3 regions of the Cedecea neteri genome follow, and region 1 is predicted to be linked to each of the others. Evidence: predicted binding sites of a transcription regulator. Region 1 holds the regulator's gene; each other region holds the start of a gene.
What was found. The regulator CRP, encoded in region 1, controls carbon source genes, mostly activating them, when cyclic AMP is high. The targets are predictions, from matches to a motif close to ATGTGANNNNNNTCACAT.

Region 2: a site for CRP is predicted at 2,922-2,939, ahead of LH86_RS10100 (nucleoside-specific channel-forming protein Tsx). Genes of this name have one in related genera too.
Region 3: a site for CRP is predicted at 4,192-4,209, ahead of yrbN (protein YrbN). Genes of this name have one in related genera too.

Annotation. Positions count from the first base shown of each region.
Region 1 is NZ_CP009459.1:718,361-724,340, forward strand. It holds gene LH86_RS03505 (hydrolase) at 1-319, shown strand, start outside; gene LH86_RS03510 (YheU family protein) at 321-539, shown strand; gene LH86_RS03515 (phosphoribulokinase) at 630-1,499, shown strand; gene LH86_RS03520 (OsmC family protein) at 1,536-1,940, opposite strand; gene crp (cAMP-activated global transcriptional regulator CRP) at 2,253-2,885, shown strand; gene LH86_RS03530 (YccS/YhfK family putative transporter) at 2,948-5,032, shown strand; gene argD (bifunctional acetylornithine/succinyldiaminopimelate transaminase) at 5,035-5,980, opposite strand, start outside.
Region 2 is NZ_CP009459.1:2,142,290-2,148,269, reverse strand. It holds gene ribE (6,7-dimethyl-8-ribityllumazine synthase) at 1-227, opposite strand, end outside; gene ribD (bifunctional diaminohydroxyphosphoribosylaminopyrimidine deaminase/5-amino-6-(5-phosphoribosylamino)uracil reductase RibD) at 304-1,422, opposite strand; gene nrdR (transcriptional regulator NrdR) at 1,428-1,877, opposite strand; gene LH86_RS10105 (DUF3251 domain-containing protein) at 2,031-2,591, shown strand; gene LH86_RS10100 (nucleoside-specific channel-forming protein Tsx) at 3,188-4,042, shown strand; gene LH86_RS10095 (helix-turn-helix transcriptional regulator) at 4,085-4,786, opposite strand; gene LH86_RS10090 (VOC family protein) at 4,847-5,212, opposite strand; gene secF (protein translocase subunit SecF) at 5,345-5,980, opposite strand, start outside.
Region 3 is NZ_CP009459.1:570,433-576,412, forward strand. It holds gene LH86_RS02675 (luciferase-like monooxygenase) at 1-750, shown strand, start outside; gene mtr (tryptophan permease) at 792-2,036, opposite strand; gene LH86_RS02685 (DEAD/DEAH family ATP-dependent RNA helicase) at 2,190-4,115, opposite strand; gene yrbN (protein YrbN) at 4,108-4,185, opposite strand; gene nlpI (lipoprotein NlpI) at 4,296-5,180, opposite strand; gene pnp (polyribonucleotide nucleotidyltransferase) at 5,298-5,980, opposite strand, start outside.

The DNA.
Region 1 (5,980 bases):
GCGCCGCATTCGCGAGTTCGATGATTTAATTACCTCGAAGATCCATGGCTTTGCCGACGCGCTGGACTACTATCGCCAGTGCAGCGCCATGCCGCTGTTGCCGGAAATTGCCGCTCCGACGCTGATTATCCATGCCAAAGACGACCCTTTTATGGATCACCACGTCATCCCGGATCGCGAAACGCTGCCGCCCAATATCCATTACCAGCTCACGACTTACGGCGGCCACGTTGGCTTTGTCGGCGGGACTCTGCTGCGCCCACAGATGTGGCTTGAGCAGCGTATTCCCGACTGGCTAACCCGCTTCCTGGACCACTAAAATGATCATTCCCTGGCAAGATCTCGCCCCTGAAACGCTCGACAATTTGATTGAATCTTTTGTATTACGGGAAGGCACCGATTATGGTGAGCAGGAGCGCTCGTTGACGCAAAAAGTCGCCGACGTGAAGCGCCAGTTACAAAGCGGCGAGGCCGTGCTGGTTTGGTCTGAACTCCATGAAACGGTGAACATTATGCCGCGCGGGCAGTTTCGCGGCTGACCGCTAACTGGCAGGGTGATCTATACTGGCTGAAAAGTATAACAAGCAGTTACAGACCTCTTTTCCGATCCCTCACGGAGTTTTCACCCTATGTCAGCCAAACACCCGGTTATTGCGGTCACAGGTTCCAGCGGCGCCGGCACCACCACCACCAGCCTCGCTTTCCGCAAGATTTTCCAGCAGCTCAACCTGCGCGCCGCCGAAGTTGAAGGCGACAGTTTCCACCGTTATACCCGCCCGGAAATGGACATGGCTATCCGCAAAGCACGCGATGCTGGCCGCCATATTAGCTACTTTGGGCCGGACGCCAACGACTTCGGGTTACTGGAACGAACCTTTATCGAATACGGCCAGACCGGAAAAGGGCAATCGCGTAAATACCTGCATACCTATGATGAAGCCGTACCGTGGAACCAGGTGCCGGGCACTTTTACCCCGTGGCAACCGCTCCCCGAACCCACCGACGTCCTGTTTTACGAAGGTCTGCACGGCGGCGTGGTCACCCCTCAGCATAACGTCGCCGACTGCGTCGATTTACTGGTAGGCGTGGTGCCCATCGTTAACCTGGAATGGATTCAGAAACTGGTGCGCGATACCAGCGAACGCGGCCATTCACGGGAAGCGGTGATGGATTCCGTGGTGCGTTCCATGGACGATTACATCAACTTCATTACGCCGCAGTTTTCACGTACCCATATCAACTTCCAGCGCGTTCCAACGGTGGATACCTCTAACCCATTTGCCGCGCGAGCTATTCCGTCGCTGGACGAAAGCTTCGTGGTCATTCACTTCCGTGGGCTGGATGACATCGACTTCCCTTATCTGCTGGCGATGTTGCAGGGGTCATTTATCTCCCACATCAATACATTGGTGGTGCCGGGCGGAAAAATGGGGCTGGCGATGGAGCTGATCATGGCCCCGCTGGTGCAGCGGCTGGCGGAAGGCAGGAAAATTGCCTGATGGCGTAAGGGCGGTCTCGATACCGCCCTTTTCACTTTATGCTTCAATAATTTCGTAGCTGTGGCTAATCTCTGCGGCTTTCTCGAGCATCAACGTCACCGAGCAATATTTCTCTGCAGTCAGCTCAACGGCGCGGGCAACGGCACTCTCTTTCAGCTCTTTCCCGGTTACAACAAAATGCAAATGGATGCGGGTAAACAGACGTGGCGCTTCTTCACGACGTTCAGAAGTCAGTTTCACCTCACAATCCGTCACGTCATGGCGGCCTTTTTGCAGAATCGACACCACGTCAATTGAGCTACAACCGCCCGCGGCCATCAGCAGCATTTCCATCGGGCTTGGCGCTTTATCCCCGGAGTTACCGTCCATCAAAATTTGGTGGCCAGAAGCGGATTCTCCGAGGAAGGTCATGCCCTCTACCCATTTAACACGTGCCTGCATTTTACCTACTCCCGTAATAAAATTTTCTTTCAGATTACGCGTCTACGTGAAAACTGGCAACGTAAGGCGATCCAAGTCATGCTGAAACGAGACAATACAAGACACTTACCAAAAGCTATGCTAAAACAATCCGGATGCTGCTGCGATACAGAGACGTTTATGCCGTAAGCAGAGGAAACGACTAATTACAGGCAGCAGGGCGAACCTGCACGCCAGCTCCCAGGGCTTGGGAAAATTTCACGATTGCAACGCCAGACAAGAGGTCCCATGTCTTGTCTTTGGTAGCCAGTTTATAACAGAGGATAACCGCGCATGGTGCTTGGCAAACCACAAACAGACCCGACTCTCGAATGGTTCTTGTCTCATTGCCACATTCATAAGTATCCGTCGAAGAGCACGCTGATTCACCAGGGTGAAAAGGCGGAGACGCTGTACTACATCGTCAAAGGCTCCGTAGCTGTTCTGATTAAAGATGAAGAAGGCAAGGAGATGATCCTTTCTTATCTGAATCAGGGTGATTTCATTGGTGAATTAGGTTTATTCGAAGAAGGCCAGGAACGCAGTGCCTGGGTTCGTGCCAAGACCGCCTGTGAAGTAGCTGAAATTTCCTATAAAAAATTCCGTCAGCTAATTCAGGTCAACCCGGACATCCTGATGCGTCTTTCTTCCCAGATGGCACGCCGCCTGCAGGTGACTTCTGAGAAAGTCGGCAACCTCGCGTTCCTCGACGTGACTGGCCGTATCGCTCAGACGCTGCTTAACCTGGCTAAACAGCCGGATGCCATGACCCACCCGGACGGGATGCAAATCAAGATCACCCGCCAGGAAATCGGTCAGATCGTGGGCTGCTCCCGCGAAACCGTTGGCCGTATTCTGAAAATGCTGGAAGATCAGAATCTCATTTCTGCCCACGGTAAAACGATCGTCGTTTACGGCACCCGTTAATTAGCCCTTATAAAGGCGTGTCGCTTCGGTAACACGCCTTTTTTGTCTCTACAATTCAGGCTATGTGGAAGAGATTAATTTACCACCCGGAAGTTAACTACGCGCTTAGGCAAACGCTTGTGCTGTGTCTTCCCGTGGCTATCGGCCTGTTGCTTGGCAGCCTGCAAAACGGCCTGCTCTTCTCGTTAGTTCCCGCCTGCTGCAACATTGCCGGGCTGGACACGCCACACAAACGCTTTTTCAAACGTTTGATTATTGGCGGCAGCCTGTTCGCCCTCAGCAGCCTTATCCTGCAGCTTCTGCTGCTTTACACCCACATCCCTCTGCCTGCGATATTGATCGTCATGGCTCTGCTGCTCGGCGTGACGGCGGAAATCAGTTCACTTCACGCTCGCCTGCTGCCCGCATCGCTGATCGCCGCTATTTTTACGCTCAGCATGGCCGGAAATATGCCGATCTGGAAACCAATGGTGCTCTATATCTTCGGCACCATCTGGTACGGCGCCTTCAACTGGTTCTGGTTCCGGCTATGGCGTGAACAGCCGCTCAGGGAGTCGCTCAGCCTGCTTTACCGCCAGCTGGCAGATTACTGCGAAGCAAAATACAGCCTGCTAACCCAGCATACCGACCCGGAAAAAGCGCTGCCCCCATTGCTGGCCCGCCAGCAAAAAGCCGTCGACCTGATCACCACCTGCTACCAGCAGCTGCATATGCTGTCGGCCAACCAGCAAAACGGCTACAAGCGCCTGTTACGCGCTTTCCAGGTTGCGCTGGATCTGCAGGAACACATTTCGGTAAGCCTGCACCAGCCTGAAGAGGTGCAAAAACTGGTCGAGCAAAGCCATGCGGAAGCTGTGATCCGCTGGAATGCCCAAACCATCGCCGCGCGTCTGCGCGTGCTGGCAGACGATATTCTTTATCACCGCTATCCAACGCGCTTTACCATGGACAAGCAGATCGACGCGCTGGAAAAAATCGCCCGACAGAACCCGGATAATCCGGTAGGGCAATTTTGCCATTACCACTTCAGCCGCATTGCCCGGGTACTGAAAACTCAGCGGCCGCTGTACGTAAGAGATTTAATGGAAGACCGTGAGCGCCGTCTGCCGTTTTTCCCGGCCCTGAAAAGCTATCTCTCGTTCAAATCCTCTGCTTTGCGCAGCTCCGCGCGTTTAGGCGTGATGCTGACCATTGCCAGCCTGCTGGGCTCCTTCTTACACCTGCCAAAGCCTTACTGGATCCTGATGACGGTGATGTTCGTGACGCAAAACGGCTACGGTGCAACACGGGTGCGCATCGTTCACAGGGCGGCAGGCACCATGGCAGGGTTGTGTATCGCCGGTATCACCCTGCACTTCCACGTCCCGGACAGCTACACCCTGCTGGCGATGTTAATGATTACGCTGGTTAGCTACCTGTTCATCCGCAAAAGCTACGGCTGGGCCACCATTGGTTTTACCGTCACCGCGGTATATACCCTGCAGCTCATCACTCTCAGCGCCGAAAGTTACATCATTCCCCGGCTCATAGACACCCTACTCGGCTGCCTGATTGCCTTTGGCGGCATGATCTGGCTGTGGCCGCAGTGGCAAACCGGCCTGCTGCGTCAGAACGCCCACGACGCACTGGAGGCGGATCAGGATGCTATTAGGCTGATACTAAGCAACGATCCGGAGCCCACGCCGCTGGCCTGGCAACGTATGCGAGTCAATCAGGCGCACAACGCGCTTTTCAACTCGCTCAATCAGGCGATGCAGGAGCCAGGCTTTAACTCCCACTACCTGGCCGACATGAAATTGTGGGTAACCCACAGCCAGTTCATCGTCGAGCATATCAACGCCATGACCACCCTGGCGCGCGAACACAACATGCTGACGCCAGACCTGGCGCAGAAGTACCTGCAGTCTTGTGAAATTGGATTACAGCGCTGCCAGCAAAGGCTAGAGTATGACGGGCCTGGCGGGTCAAACGACGCGAATATTCTGGAACCGGACACGCTGCCCACGGGGCCGTTAAGCACCATGGAGCAGCATTTACAGCGGATTATTGGCCACCTGAACACCATGCATACCATCTCCTCGGTAGCCTGGCGCCAGCGGCCTCATCATGGGATCTGGCTGAGCCGCCGTCTGCGGCGCTCGAGTTAGTTTTAAGCCGCCACCACGTGGGCAACCGCTCTGGCGAAGCGCTGCATCCCTTCCAGGATATCCGCATCCTCGACAATAAGCGAAGGTGCGAAACGCATGACGTCCGGCCCGGCGTTCAACACCATCACACCTTCAGCTGCGGCAGCGTAAAGAAACTCGCGGGCGCGTCCTTTGTACTTCTCGTTAAGCTCTGCACCAATCAACAGCCCCATGCCGCGAATGTCGCTGAACAGATCGAACTGTGCGTTTATCTTTTGCAGTTGCTCAACGAAAAGCTGACGTTTGGCCGCTACGCCCTTAAGGACTTCCGGCGTGTTGATGATATCGAAAGCAGCCCCGGCCACCGCACACGCCAGCGGGTTACCGCCGTAGGTAGAGCCGTGACTGCCTACATGGAACGCGGAGGCAATTTCATTGGTGGTCAGCATTGCGCTCACCGGGAAACCACCACCGAGCGCTTTGGCGCTGGTCAAAATATCAGGCGTGACGCCGTAGTTGATATAAGCGAAAAGCTCGCCCGTGCGGCCCATGCCGGACTGCACTTCATCGAAGACCAGCAGCGCCTGGTGCTCATCACACAAATCGCGCAGCCCCTGCAGGAATTCCGGCGTCGCGGCGGTCACCCCGCCCTCGCCCTGAATCGGCTCCACCACCACCGCGCAGGTATGATCGTCCATTACCGCTTTCACCGCCGCGAGGTCGTTATACGGCACATGAATAATATCGGCAGGTTTCGGGCCGAAGCCGTCGGAGTATTTAGCCTGCCCACCCACGGAAACGGTGAACAGCGAACGTCCGTGAAACGCATTGTAGAAGGCGATGATTTTGCTTTTGTACGGGCTATGGCGAGTCGAAGCATAATAGCGGGCCAGCTTAAAGGCCGTTTCGTTGGCTTCCGTACCGGAGTTCATGAAGACGACGCGCTCGGCAAAAGTGGCATCAATCAGC
Region 2 (5,980 bases), 1.4 Mb from region 1:
ACAGCATCGTATTTACCGGTTTTTGCCAGTGCATCAGCGGCCAGCGGCAGCTCGTAAGCGCCTGGCACCCAAACTACGGTGATGTTTTTGTCTTTCACCTGACCAATGCGTTTCAGGGCGTCGATAGCACCTTCCAGCAGGCTGTCATTGATGAAGTTGTTAAAACGCGCGATGGTGATGGCGACGCGAGCGTCAGGAGTAGCAACAGCAGCTTCAATAATGTTCATAATCTTCCTTTACGGGTTCTGTTTAGCCCCGCAGGGGGGCGGATTTTATCATAATCTTTTCGTGACTGCTTACGTTTTACTGGCGTCCGTAAATGGGCGTCAAATGCAGGCACAAATCGGGGCCAACCTGGCGGACTTCGCTAAAGCTGAACTCCGGCGCATCAGCAAGTTTTTCAAGGCCAGGAAGCTCGCACAAACCGCGGGCATCATTGCCTAATAATTTTGGTGCGACATAGACAATCAGCTCGTCCACCAGCCCTGCCTGTAACAGCGCCCCGGCAAGCGTTGCCCCTGCCTCAACCCAGACAGAATTCACCTGGCGTTTGCCAAGCTGCATCATTAACACGACCAAATCAAGGTGGCCATTATGTTCAGGCACCAGCAGTTGCTCGACGTCCTCCGGCCAGGGTTGTTCATCCGCCTGGCTGCGGGCGAGCCAGGTTTGCCCCGGATTGGCAATAATTTGGTGCTGCGGCGTTACCCGGTTTTGGCGATCCAGCACAATACGAATCGGCTGACGCAAATCCTGTTCGGCATAAATAGCCTGGCTGACGCTATCCAGTTCATCCCAGCGAACCGTTAATGACGGGTTATCTGCCAATACGGTCGCGTCGCTGGAAAGAATCGCGGCACTTCGCGCGCGCTGGCGCTGCACATCGCGACGCGCCTGGGGAGAGGTAATCCATTTACTCTCCCCGCTCGCCATCGCGGTACGGCCGTCCAGCGAGGCACCTAACTTAAGCTGAATATACGGGAATCCGGTGCGCATACGCTTGAGGAACCCGCGGTTCAGCGCTTCGGCTTCGTTCATCATCAGGCCGTGGCTGACTTCAATGCCCGCCTGCTGCAAACGGTAGAGGCCCCGACCGGCAACCTGCGGATTAGGGTCCTGCATGGCGGCCACCACGCGAGACACACCCGCAGCAATCAAAGCATCACAACACGGTGGCGTGCGGCCATGGTGGCTGCAGGGCTCGAGCGTGACGTAAGCCGTGGCGCCCCGGGCCTGTTCGCCTGCCATGCGTAAAGCGTGCACTTCTGCATGAGGTTCCCCGGCGCGAAAGTGAAACCCTTCCCCCACAATCTTGCCGTCTTTGACTATCACGCAGCCGACATTCGGGTTCGGTGCGGTGGTAAAACGCCCGCGCTTAGCCAGCTCAAGCGCTCGAGCCATAAACTGTTCATCAAGGGACATCGGCATTAATCCTGTAAACGGGCGATTTCTTCACCAAATTCTTTGATATCTTCAAAGCTACGGTAGACCGAAGCAAAGCGAATATAGGCGACTTTATCCAGCTTTTTGAGCTGCTCCATCACCAGGTTACCGATGAGTTTACTCGGGATTTCGCGTTCGCCGGTTGCTCGAAGGTGCGACTTAATATGGCTGATAGCCATTTCCACATCGTCAGAATTGACCGGACGTTTTTCCAGCGCTTTCAGGATGCCGCTGCGCAGTTTGTCTTCGTTAAACGGCTCGCGCACCTCATTACTCTTCACCACTCTCGGCATCACCAGCTCCGCAACCTCGAAAGTCGTGAAGCGTTCGTGGCAAACCAGGCACTGGCGCCGACGGCGTACGGAGGAACCTTCCCCCACCAGGCGAGAGTCGATAACTTTGGTGTCCACGGCGAAACAGAATGGGCAATGCATAGCGTTTCCTGCTGGGATTATAAAGATGAACAATAGTTTACCGCGAAGTTGCGGGAGTACAAAGACAGCGCCGACCCTGCAACGTCAAATATGACTTTTCAAGCGCGAAGAACTACGCTTAAATCAGCGAACCTTAACAAGGAAAAACTAACCATGACAAAGACTTACTTAAGAATTATCCTGGTTTCAAGCCTGATGAGCCTGACCGCTTGTGCCCAGCAAACTGAAGTGCGTCAGATGCGCAGTCAAATTGGTTCGTTAAATCAGGAAATGACCAAACTAAGCCAGCAAACGGTGAAACTGACCCAGCAGAATGCCCTGAATGCGAAGTCGACCAGCGGTGTTTATCTGCTGCCGGGCTCAAACACAGCGGCACGTCTTAACAGCCAGATTGGTAACCTGAAAATGTCGCTGACCAACGTTGCAGCTGAAGCCAATGGCACCCGCGCCACGCTGCTGATTCAGGGAGAATCCAACGATCCGCTGCCGGCTTTCAGCGGCAAAGTCGAGTGGGGGCAGATCCAGGGCACCACGGACAACTTCCAGGAAGTTAACGTGCAAACTCAGTCCATAGACGCTCCGGCCAGCATTCTCGCCCCAAGCGACGTGTCGATTCCGCTTCGCCTGCCCGGCATCACGCCCGATCAATTAGGGTTTGTGCGCGTTCATGATATCCAGCCAGTCTCTACCGCCCAGCCAGCGCCCGCGCAATAACTTGTCACTCCCTTGCCTCGGGCTGATTTCAACCGCAGCTTCGCTTCTTACCCTCACCCTGGCCCTCTCCCTAAAAGGGAGAGGGAATAAAAATCCCCCACCGCTGGTTTTCTCCCTACCTCTCTGGGGGAGAGAATAAATCATCGTCAGTTTTCCCCCTCTCCCTCTGGGAGAGGGCCGGGGTGAGGGTTGTAATAACTCCGCTTTAATCCGGGAGATTTGAAAGGAAAAGGTGATTCGGAGACCGTACCCGACAAGAGAACCTGTCACACTCTTTCACACGCCCCGCACAATATGTGAAGCAACCCCTCTATTGTGACCTCGCCTTTTGAGTGATCTAAATCACACTTATATGTAACAACCTGGCATACGTTTGCGTAATTTGACGAAGCAGGTACAATCACGCCGTTTTTAATGTGCGCAAACGTGAACGCAATCGATTACGCATATGAGAAGAATGTGAAATAGAACATATTTTTGTGAGCAGGGATTTCTATAATAGTCGCGCTGCAAAGGTCCTTCCCCTGAGACCGGCGGCCAGGGATGACATCTCACATCCGCATCGCACCAAAATTACGTAAACAGTGGCTAAAAATATGAAAAAAATTATTCTGGCAGCCGGCACCGTTCTGGCGCTTTCCAGCTCTTTCTCTGCCAGCGCAGATGAAGCAAAAAACAGCGAATACCTCTCCGACTGGTGGCACCAGAGCGTTAACGTTGTCGGCAGCTACCACACCCGTTTCGGGCCGCAGCTGCGCAACGATACCTACCTGGAATATGAAGCGTTTGCCAAAAAAGACTGGTTCGATTTCTACGGCTACGTGGATGCGCCAGTCTTCTTTGGCGGCAACACCCAGGCGAAAGGGATCTGGAACCACGGTTCCCCACTGTTTATGGAAATCGAACCTCGCTTCTCCATCGATAAGCTGACCGGGACCGACCTGAGCTTTGGCCCGTTCAAAGAGTGGTACTTCGCGAACAACTACATTTACGACATGGGTCGTAACCAGGCTAATCGCCAGAGCACCTGGTACATGGGTCTGGGTACCGATATCGACACTGGCCTGCCGATGAGCCTGTCGATGAACGTGTATGCCAAGTATCAGTGGCAGAACTACGGTGCCTCTAACGAAAACGAGTGGGATGGCTACCGCTTCAAGGTGAAATACTTCGTGCCGATCACCTCCCTGTGGGGCGGTAAACTGAGCTATATCGGTTTCACTAACGTAGACTGGGACTCTGACCTGGGCAACGAGCAGTACCGTACCAATAACTCAGTTGCGTCCAGCCACATCCTGTCCCTGAACTACGATCACCTGCACTATTCCTTCGTGGCTCGTTACTTCCATAACGGCGGCCAGTGGAAAGATGGCGATCAGCCGTTCTTCATGAACGAGCGCGTGAAGTCTACTGGCTTCGGCTACTATGTGGTTGTTGGTTACAACTTCTAATCGCCACCACCTGTAAAAAAACCGGCCCTCTGGCCGGTTTTTTTATTTCTCAGGCAGGTAGCCTTTCGCCTTCTGAAGGGCAATAAAAGCCTGCAGAGAACGATCGTGGCGTTCCTGAAACACACGCCCGGTTAAATGAATATCCCGGCAGCGATCCAGCCTGAAGCTACGATAGTCATTCCGAGCCTCGCACCAGGCCACCAGCAGCCAGACCTCACCCCAAAATGACAATCCAAGAGGGTGAATATCCCGCTCCGTCAATTCCCCTTTTTCATCCTCATACAGCAGATGAACAACCTGACATTTGTCGATGGCGGAATGAAACAGATCGAACCAGGCTTTCACCTGCGGAAACTTGTTAAAATTTGGCGAGATAATACGGCTGCGTTCGGCAACCCGGCGCTTTTCTGGCGTCAGCACTGCGAGGAGCTTTTCGTGCACGGACTCAGCAGATTTCGCCAACGATTCCCCGCTCCAGGTTTGCACCATTCTTAGCGCCGCAATCACCGCCTCCACCTCTCCGGTCGTCAGCATCAGCGGAGGAAGATCGTACCCGGCCAGCAGGCGATAGCCGCAGCCCGCCTCCCCTTCTATCGGCACGCCGGAGAGGGAGAGATCCTGAATGTCACGGTAGATAGTTCGCTCCGAGACTTCCAGCCGTTCGGCAAGCTGTGCAGCCGTCGTCAGACGCCTGCCGCGCAGGATTTGCACTATCTGAAATAATCGATCGGCTCTTCGGCTCATGGGCATTCCGGGAAAAATAAGGCCTGCCCGAGCGGCAGGCTTTAGCGTCAGTATTGAGGCTTAAACCGGCTGATGCAACCCAACGCGGTTGCCTTCGCTGTCGATCATTAACGCAATCGTGCCGATATCATAGGGCAACACCTGCGGACCAAAGTCCAGACGGCCACCCGCCACTTCTACCTGCTGTAATGCTTTAACGATATCGGGCGTATAAAGATAAATCACCGCGCCTGTCTCAGAAGGCACAAACCGCTCTCCCTTCACTAAAGAGCCGCCGGTGGCAGGTTGGTCATACGAAAATACAGCATTCTCCACGCCGGCTATCGTTTCGCGACGAAATTCAGCGTTCAGTACGCGTTGGTAAAAAGCAACCGCTCGCGCCATATCGGTAACGGGGATCTCAAACCAGTTGATGAGTGTGCTCATTGTTTTTCTCCTGTGTTGTCAGTAACCACGAGTCTACTGGCCCCCTCCTGACACCATACTGTCAGGAGAAAAACACCGGACGAAAAAAAACCGCAGCTCGAAGGCTGCGGTTTTATCAGACGCTTAACGCTATTACGGCAGAATGGACGGCTGATCCGCCCCTTCTTTCTCTACCTTTTGCTGCAGCATGTGCTCGCGCTTCATGCCCAGTTTCAACGCCAGCGCAGAGGCAACGTAGATAGAAGACACGGTACCGATGGTGACACCGATAAGCATCGTCAGGGAGAAGCCTTTCAGCAGCGCCCCACCGAACAGATACAGCATCAGGATAACCACTAAGGTGGTACCGGAAGTGATCAAGGTCCTTTGCAGCGTCTGGGTCAGGGAGACGTTAAAGATCTCGTAAGGCGTCCCGCGGCGGATCTTGCGGAAGTTTTCACGAATACGGTCCGAAACCACGATGCTGTCGTTCAGCGAGTAGCCGATAACCGACATCAGCGACGCGACGATGGTCAGGTCAATCTCAATGTGGAACAGCGACAGCACGCCCATGGTAATCACCACGTCGTGCGCCAGCTTGATAACCACACCGGCAGCCAGACGCCACTCGAAGCGGAACCCAACGTACACCAGAATCGACAGCAGCGCGACGAGCAGCGCCATCGCACCGTTTTGAGCCAGATCCGCCCCCACGCTTGGGCCGACAAACTCAATACGCTTCACTGCCGCATTCTGGCTGGTCGCTTCGTTAATCACGCTCACAACCTT
Region 3 (5,980 bases), 150 kb from region 1:
TCCCCGCTGGTGATTGCCGAGCAGTTCGGTACCCTGAATGCGCTCTATCCTGGGCGAATCGATCTCGGGCTTGGCCGTGCGCCGGGCAGCGATCAGCCGACGATGAGAGCACTGCGACGCCATATGAGCGGCGACGTGGATAACTTCCCCCGGGATGTTGCTGACCTGGTGGACTGGTTTGACGCCCGCGATCCGAACCCGCATGTGCGCCCCGTGCCGGGTTATGGTGAAAAGGTGCCGGTCTGGCTGTTAGGCTCCAGCCTGTATGGCGCTCAACTGGCGGCACAGCTGGGCTTGCCGTTTGCTTTTGCTTCGCACTTTGCGCCAGACATGCTGTTCCGGGCGCTGCAACTCTATCGCGAGAATTTCAAACCGTCCGAGCGGCTGGCAAAACCTTATGCGATGGTGTGCATCAATATCGTGGCGGCAGACAGCACCCGCGATGCCGAATTCCTGTTTACTTCCATGCAGCAGGCGTTTGTTCGCCTCCGTCGCGGCGAAACCGGCCAGCTTCCACCGCCGGTGGAGAATATGCATCAGCTTTGGTCTGCCTCTGAGCAATATGGGGTTCAGCAGGCGCTGAGCATGTCTCTGGTAGGGGATAAAGCGAAGGTGCGTCACGGCCTGGAGTCGGTTCTGCGCGAAACTGAAGCGGATGAAATAATGGTTAACGGCCAGATTTTCGATCATCAGGCGCGCTTACGTTCGTTCGATTTGGCAATGCAGGTGAAAGAAGAGCTTTTAGGCTAGCGTCGTGTGGGGCCCTCCCGGCTCGGAGGGCCCGTTAGTCTTTATTTATAAACCGGCAGGACGTCGAAGGTAGACAGGATGTGTACCAGCGCATTGCCCACGCCAAAGATCAGAATCAGGGCGATCATAGGCTTGCCACCCCAGACGCGGAATTTCGGGCTGCCGAAACGTTTACGTGATTTTCTCGCCAGCAGCGCAGGGACAATGGCCGCCCAGATAGTCGCCGCCAGTCCCGCATAGCCAATCGCATACAGGAAGCCGTTCGGCCACAGCAGGCCACCGACAATCGGCGGGGCGAAAGTCAGCAGCGCCGTTTTCAAACGCCCCATTGCGGAATCGTCAAACCCAAACAGATCCGCCAGGTAATCGAACAACCCCAGCGTGACGCCGAGGAATGAACTCGCCACCGCAAAGTTCGAGAACACCACCAGTAACAGATCCAGGCTTCGGCTGTTGAGCACGCCGCTCAGCGCCTGCACCAGCACGTCAATGTTTCCGCCCTTCTCCGCGATACCAATAAACTCAGGGCGTGGAATATTCCCCATCGTGCCCAGCAGCCAGATGGTATACAGCCCCAGCGCCATCAGCGTGCCGTAAACCAGGCAGCGAATAATGGTGCGAGGATCTTTGCCGTAATACTTCATCAGGCTTGGCACGTTACCGTGATAGCCAAAAGAGGCCAGGCAAAACGGCAGCGTCATTAATAAATAGGGCGTGTAGGAGGTATTGCTCTCCGCCACGTTAAATAGCGTTGCTGGCGTGACGTGCCCAAGCAGGCTGCCGAAGGTCAGGAAGAAAGTAATGACTTTTGCGCCGAGCACAATCGCCGTCATGCGGCTAACCGCTTTGGTACTCAGCCAGACTATAAACGCCACCACCAGCGCAAAGACTAGCCCCGCCAGGCGAGCCGGCACGTCCAGCGACATCTCCGAAAACGTATGGTGCAGGATGGAGCCACTGGCCGAAATATAGGCGTAAGTCAGGATATAAAGCACAAACGCAATCGACAGGCCGTTGATCGCATTCCAGCCGCGCCCCAGCAAGTCTTTAGTGATGGTGTCGAAGCTGGAACCGATGCGGTAGTTCAGGTTCGCCTCCAGGATCATCAGCCCGGAATGCAGCATACAGAACCAGGTAAAGACCAGCGCGGCCAGCGACCAGAAGAACCAGGCCCCCGACATCACCACCGGGAGCGAAAACATCCCTGCACCAATGATTGTTCCACCGATGATCATCACCCCGCCAATTAACGAAGGCTTTGTGCCGGGGGCGGTTAACGTTGTCATATCGAATCCCTGAAAAACTGAGCATGACGAAATTGTCTTATGCGGCTCATTGTACCAGTACATGAGTACAAAGGGGATAAAAAAAACCCCGATTGCAATAACCGGGGCTTTTATCACTGCCGTTTAAAAATAAGACGGCAGATTATAGGTCAATTATGCATCACCGAAGCGACGACGTGCGGTTGCAGCTCCGTCTTCGCGACGCGGGCCACGGCCACCTTCACGGCGTTCACCGCTGAAGCTACGACCAGCACCTGCACCAGCGCCTTCGCGACGTGGACCACGACCGCCTTCACGACGCTCGCCGCCGAAACCACGGCCACCGTCACGACCGCCACGGCGTTCGCCGCTGCGCTCTGGACGAGGCTGCGCGTCACCCAGCAGCTGCATATTCATCGGCTTGTTCAGAATACGAGTGCGGGTAAAGTGCTGCAGAACTTCACCCGGCATGCCTTTCGGCAGCTCGATGGTGGAGTGAGTCCCGAACAGTTTGATGTTACCGATGTAACGGCTGCTGATGTCGCCTTCGTTAGCGATAGCGCCAACGATGTGACGCACTTCAACGCCATCGTCACGGCCAACTTCGATGCGATACAGTTCCATATCGCCAGCATCGCGACGTTCACGACGTGGACGATCTTCACCACCGCGCTCTGGACGGTCGCCACGTGGGCCACGGTCATTACGGTCGCCGCGACGTTCGAAGCGATCGTCACGCTCTTTGAATTCGCGACGTGGGCGCATCGGTGCATCTGGTGGCAGGATCAGAGGACGTTCACCCTGAGCCATTTTCAGCAGTGCTGCAGCCAGCGTTTCGATGTCCAGCTCTTCTTCAGCGGAAGGCTGAATTTTTGCCAGCAGGCCACGGTACAGATCCAGATCGCTGCTTTCCAGCTGCTGCTGAACTTTAGCGGCGAATTTAGCCAGACGACGCTCGCCCAGCAGATCTGCGTTTGGCAGCTCTACTTCAGGGATCGTCAGCTTCATGGTGCGTTCGATGTTGCGCAGCAGACGACGCTCGCGGTTCTCAACGAACAGCAGCGCACGGCCTGCACGACCAGCACGACCGGTACGGCCGATACGGTGAACGTAAGATTCAGAGTCCATCGGGATGTCGTAGTTAACAACCAGACTGATACGCTCCACGTCCAGGCCACGGGCCGCAACGTCGGTGGCGATCAGGATGTCCAGACGACCATCTTTCAGGCGCTCCAGGGTCTGTTCACGCAGCGCCTGGTTCATGTCCCCGTTCAGCGCGGCACTGTTATAACCGCTGCGCTCCAGCGCTTCAGCCACTTCCAGGGTCGCGTTTTTGGTACGAACGAAGATAATCGCCGCATCAAAGTCTTCTGCTTCCAGGAAACGAACCAGCGCTTCGTTTTTACGCATGCCATAAACAGACCAGAAGCTCTGGCTGATGTCCGGGCGAGTAGTCACGCTGGACTGAATACGCACTTCCTGAGGATCTTTCATGAAGCGACGGGTAATGCGACGAATCGCTTCCGGCATGGTGGCAGAGAACAGCGCGGTCTGATGTTCAGCCGGGATCTGCGCCATGATGGTTTCAACGTCTTCGATGAAGCCCATACGCAGCATTTCATCCGCTTCATCCAGGACCAGACCTTTCAGGCCGGACAGGTTCAGGGTACCGCGTTTCAGGTGGTCAAGCAGACGCCCTGGAGTACCAACAACAATCTGTGGACCCTGACGCAGAGCGCGCAGCTGCACGTCATAACGCTGGCCGCCGTAAAGGGCCACAACGTTCACGCCGTGCATGTGTTTAGAGAAATCCGTCATGGCTTCAGCAACCTGAACCGCCAGTTCGCGGGTCGGGGCCAGCACCAGGATTTGTGGTGCTTTCAGCTCAGGATCGAGGTTGTTCAGCAGCGGCAGAGAGAACGCTGCAGTTTTACCGCTACCGGTCTGGGCCATACCCAGAACGTCGCGGCCATTCAGCAGATGTGGAATACATTCTGCCTGAATTGGTGATGGCTTTTCGTAGCCCAGATCGTTCAGGGCCTGAATGATGGAGGCGTGCAGCCCCAGATCAGAAAAAGTGGTTTCGATGATATCAGTCATGTAGTACATGTGCCTCGTTGATGGCGGCCAGTCTACGTAACTCATCGTGAAATTGATCTGCAATTTTCATTGAAAAGTGTGAACCGGCTCAAATTTGATTGATTAACGAACAAAAACGCCCTCACCCGTGAAGGTGATGACTTTAGTTAAAAAGTTTATGGGACGATCGTTGTTCGTCAGCTATTGCTGGTCCGATTCTGCCAGGTCGTCTTGCTCCTGGCCCAAGAGCGCTAATTCCAACAATGCATAACGATGCTCAACGTAGTTGTGTACGTTGTTAGCAACCGCTAACTTGAACAGTGCCTTGGCGCTGTCCTTATCCCCCAGACTTAGGTAGTACTTACCTAAATAGAAGTTGGTTTCACTGAGATGCTCAGCGAGCGAGGTGTTATCCGTTGCGTCCGCCTTGAGGCGTTCCATTAGCTCTTTTTCGCTAATGTTGCCCAGGTAGAACTCGACAATATTCCATCCCCATTGCTCTCTATCCGATTTCTCGAGACGCTGTTGTAGCGCCACTTTGGCCTGTTTTTCGTCCAAATTGCGTTCAGCAATATAGAGCCACAGGCTACGGAAAGGATCGTTGGGATCGTCTTGATAAAACGCCAGCAGATCATCTTGCGCTAAACGATAACGACCACCGTAATAGAGGGCGATACCGCGATTTAAGTGCGCGTAGTTGTAAGTTGGATCAAGCTCAAGTACAGAATCAAACGCTTCATAGGCAGCATCAAAATTGCCTGCCTGCGTTAAATAAATGCCTAAGTAATTGAATACTTCAGGCATATCGGGACGGATGGCCAGCGCTTGTGAAAAATCATTCCGCGCCAGAGCCCTCAGACCGAGGCTATCATACAACACTCCGCGCTCATATAAAAGCTGTGCGCGTTCGTCATCGGTTAAAGCCCGACTGGCAAGTATTTGTTCCATGCGTGCCAGAATCACTTCCTGCTGCAGCGTAGGCTGCAATGGCACCGCTAATACTTCGTTCTTACGCCAGGCAGAGTTGCTGCATCCGGCCAGCGTGATAGCTGTCGCAACGAAACACCAGCGCAAAAAAGGCTTCATTTCCTACTCCCGAAGACAACAAATGGATGAACGTCCTGTCCCCCGGCTGCAAACGAGACATCCTGTCCCGTAACAAACAGCTCTCCATGTCACCATGGAGAGCTTAATTGGCAAACCTTACTCAGCTTCTGGCGCGGCTGGTGCTGCACCTTCTGCCGGAGACTGCTCGGTTGCTTCTTTAATGCTTAAACGGACGCGGCCCTGACGGTCAACTTCCAGTACTTTCACCGGAACTTCCTGACCCATCTGCAGATAGTCAGTCACTTTCTCTACGCGCTTGTCAGCGATTTGAGAGATGTGAACCAGACCTTCTTTACCGCCGCCGATAGCAACAAACGCACCGAAATCAACGATACGAGTGACTTTACCGTTGTAGATACGGCCCACTTCGATTTCAGCGGTGATCTCTTCGATACGACGGATAGCGTGTTTCGCTTTATCACCGTCGGTCGCTGCGATTTTAACTGTACCGTCATCTTCGATTTCGATGGTGGTGCCGGTTTCTTCGGTCAGCGCACGAATCACAGCTCCGCCCTTACCGATCACGTCTTTGATCTTGTCTGGGTTGATTTTGATGGTGTGAATACGTGGTGCGAACTCAGAGATATCGCCACGAGGTGCGTCGATAGCCTGTTCCATCACGCCCAGAATGTGCAGACGCGCACCCTTAGCCTGGTTCAGAGCCACCTGCATGATTTCGCGGGTGATACCTTCGATTTTGATATCCATCTGCAGCGCAGAGATACCTTCACGGCTACCGGCTACTTTGAAGTCCATGTCGCCCAGGTGATCTTCGTCAC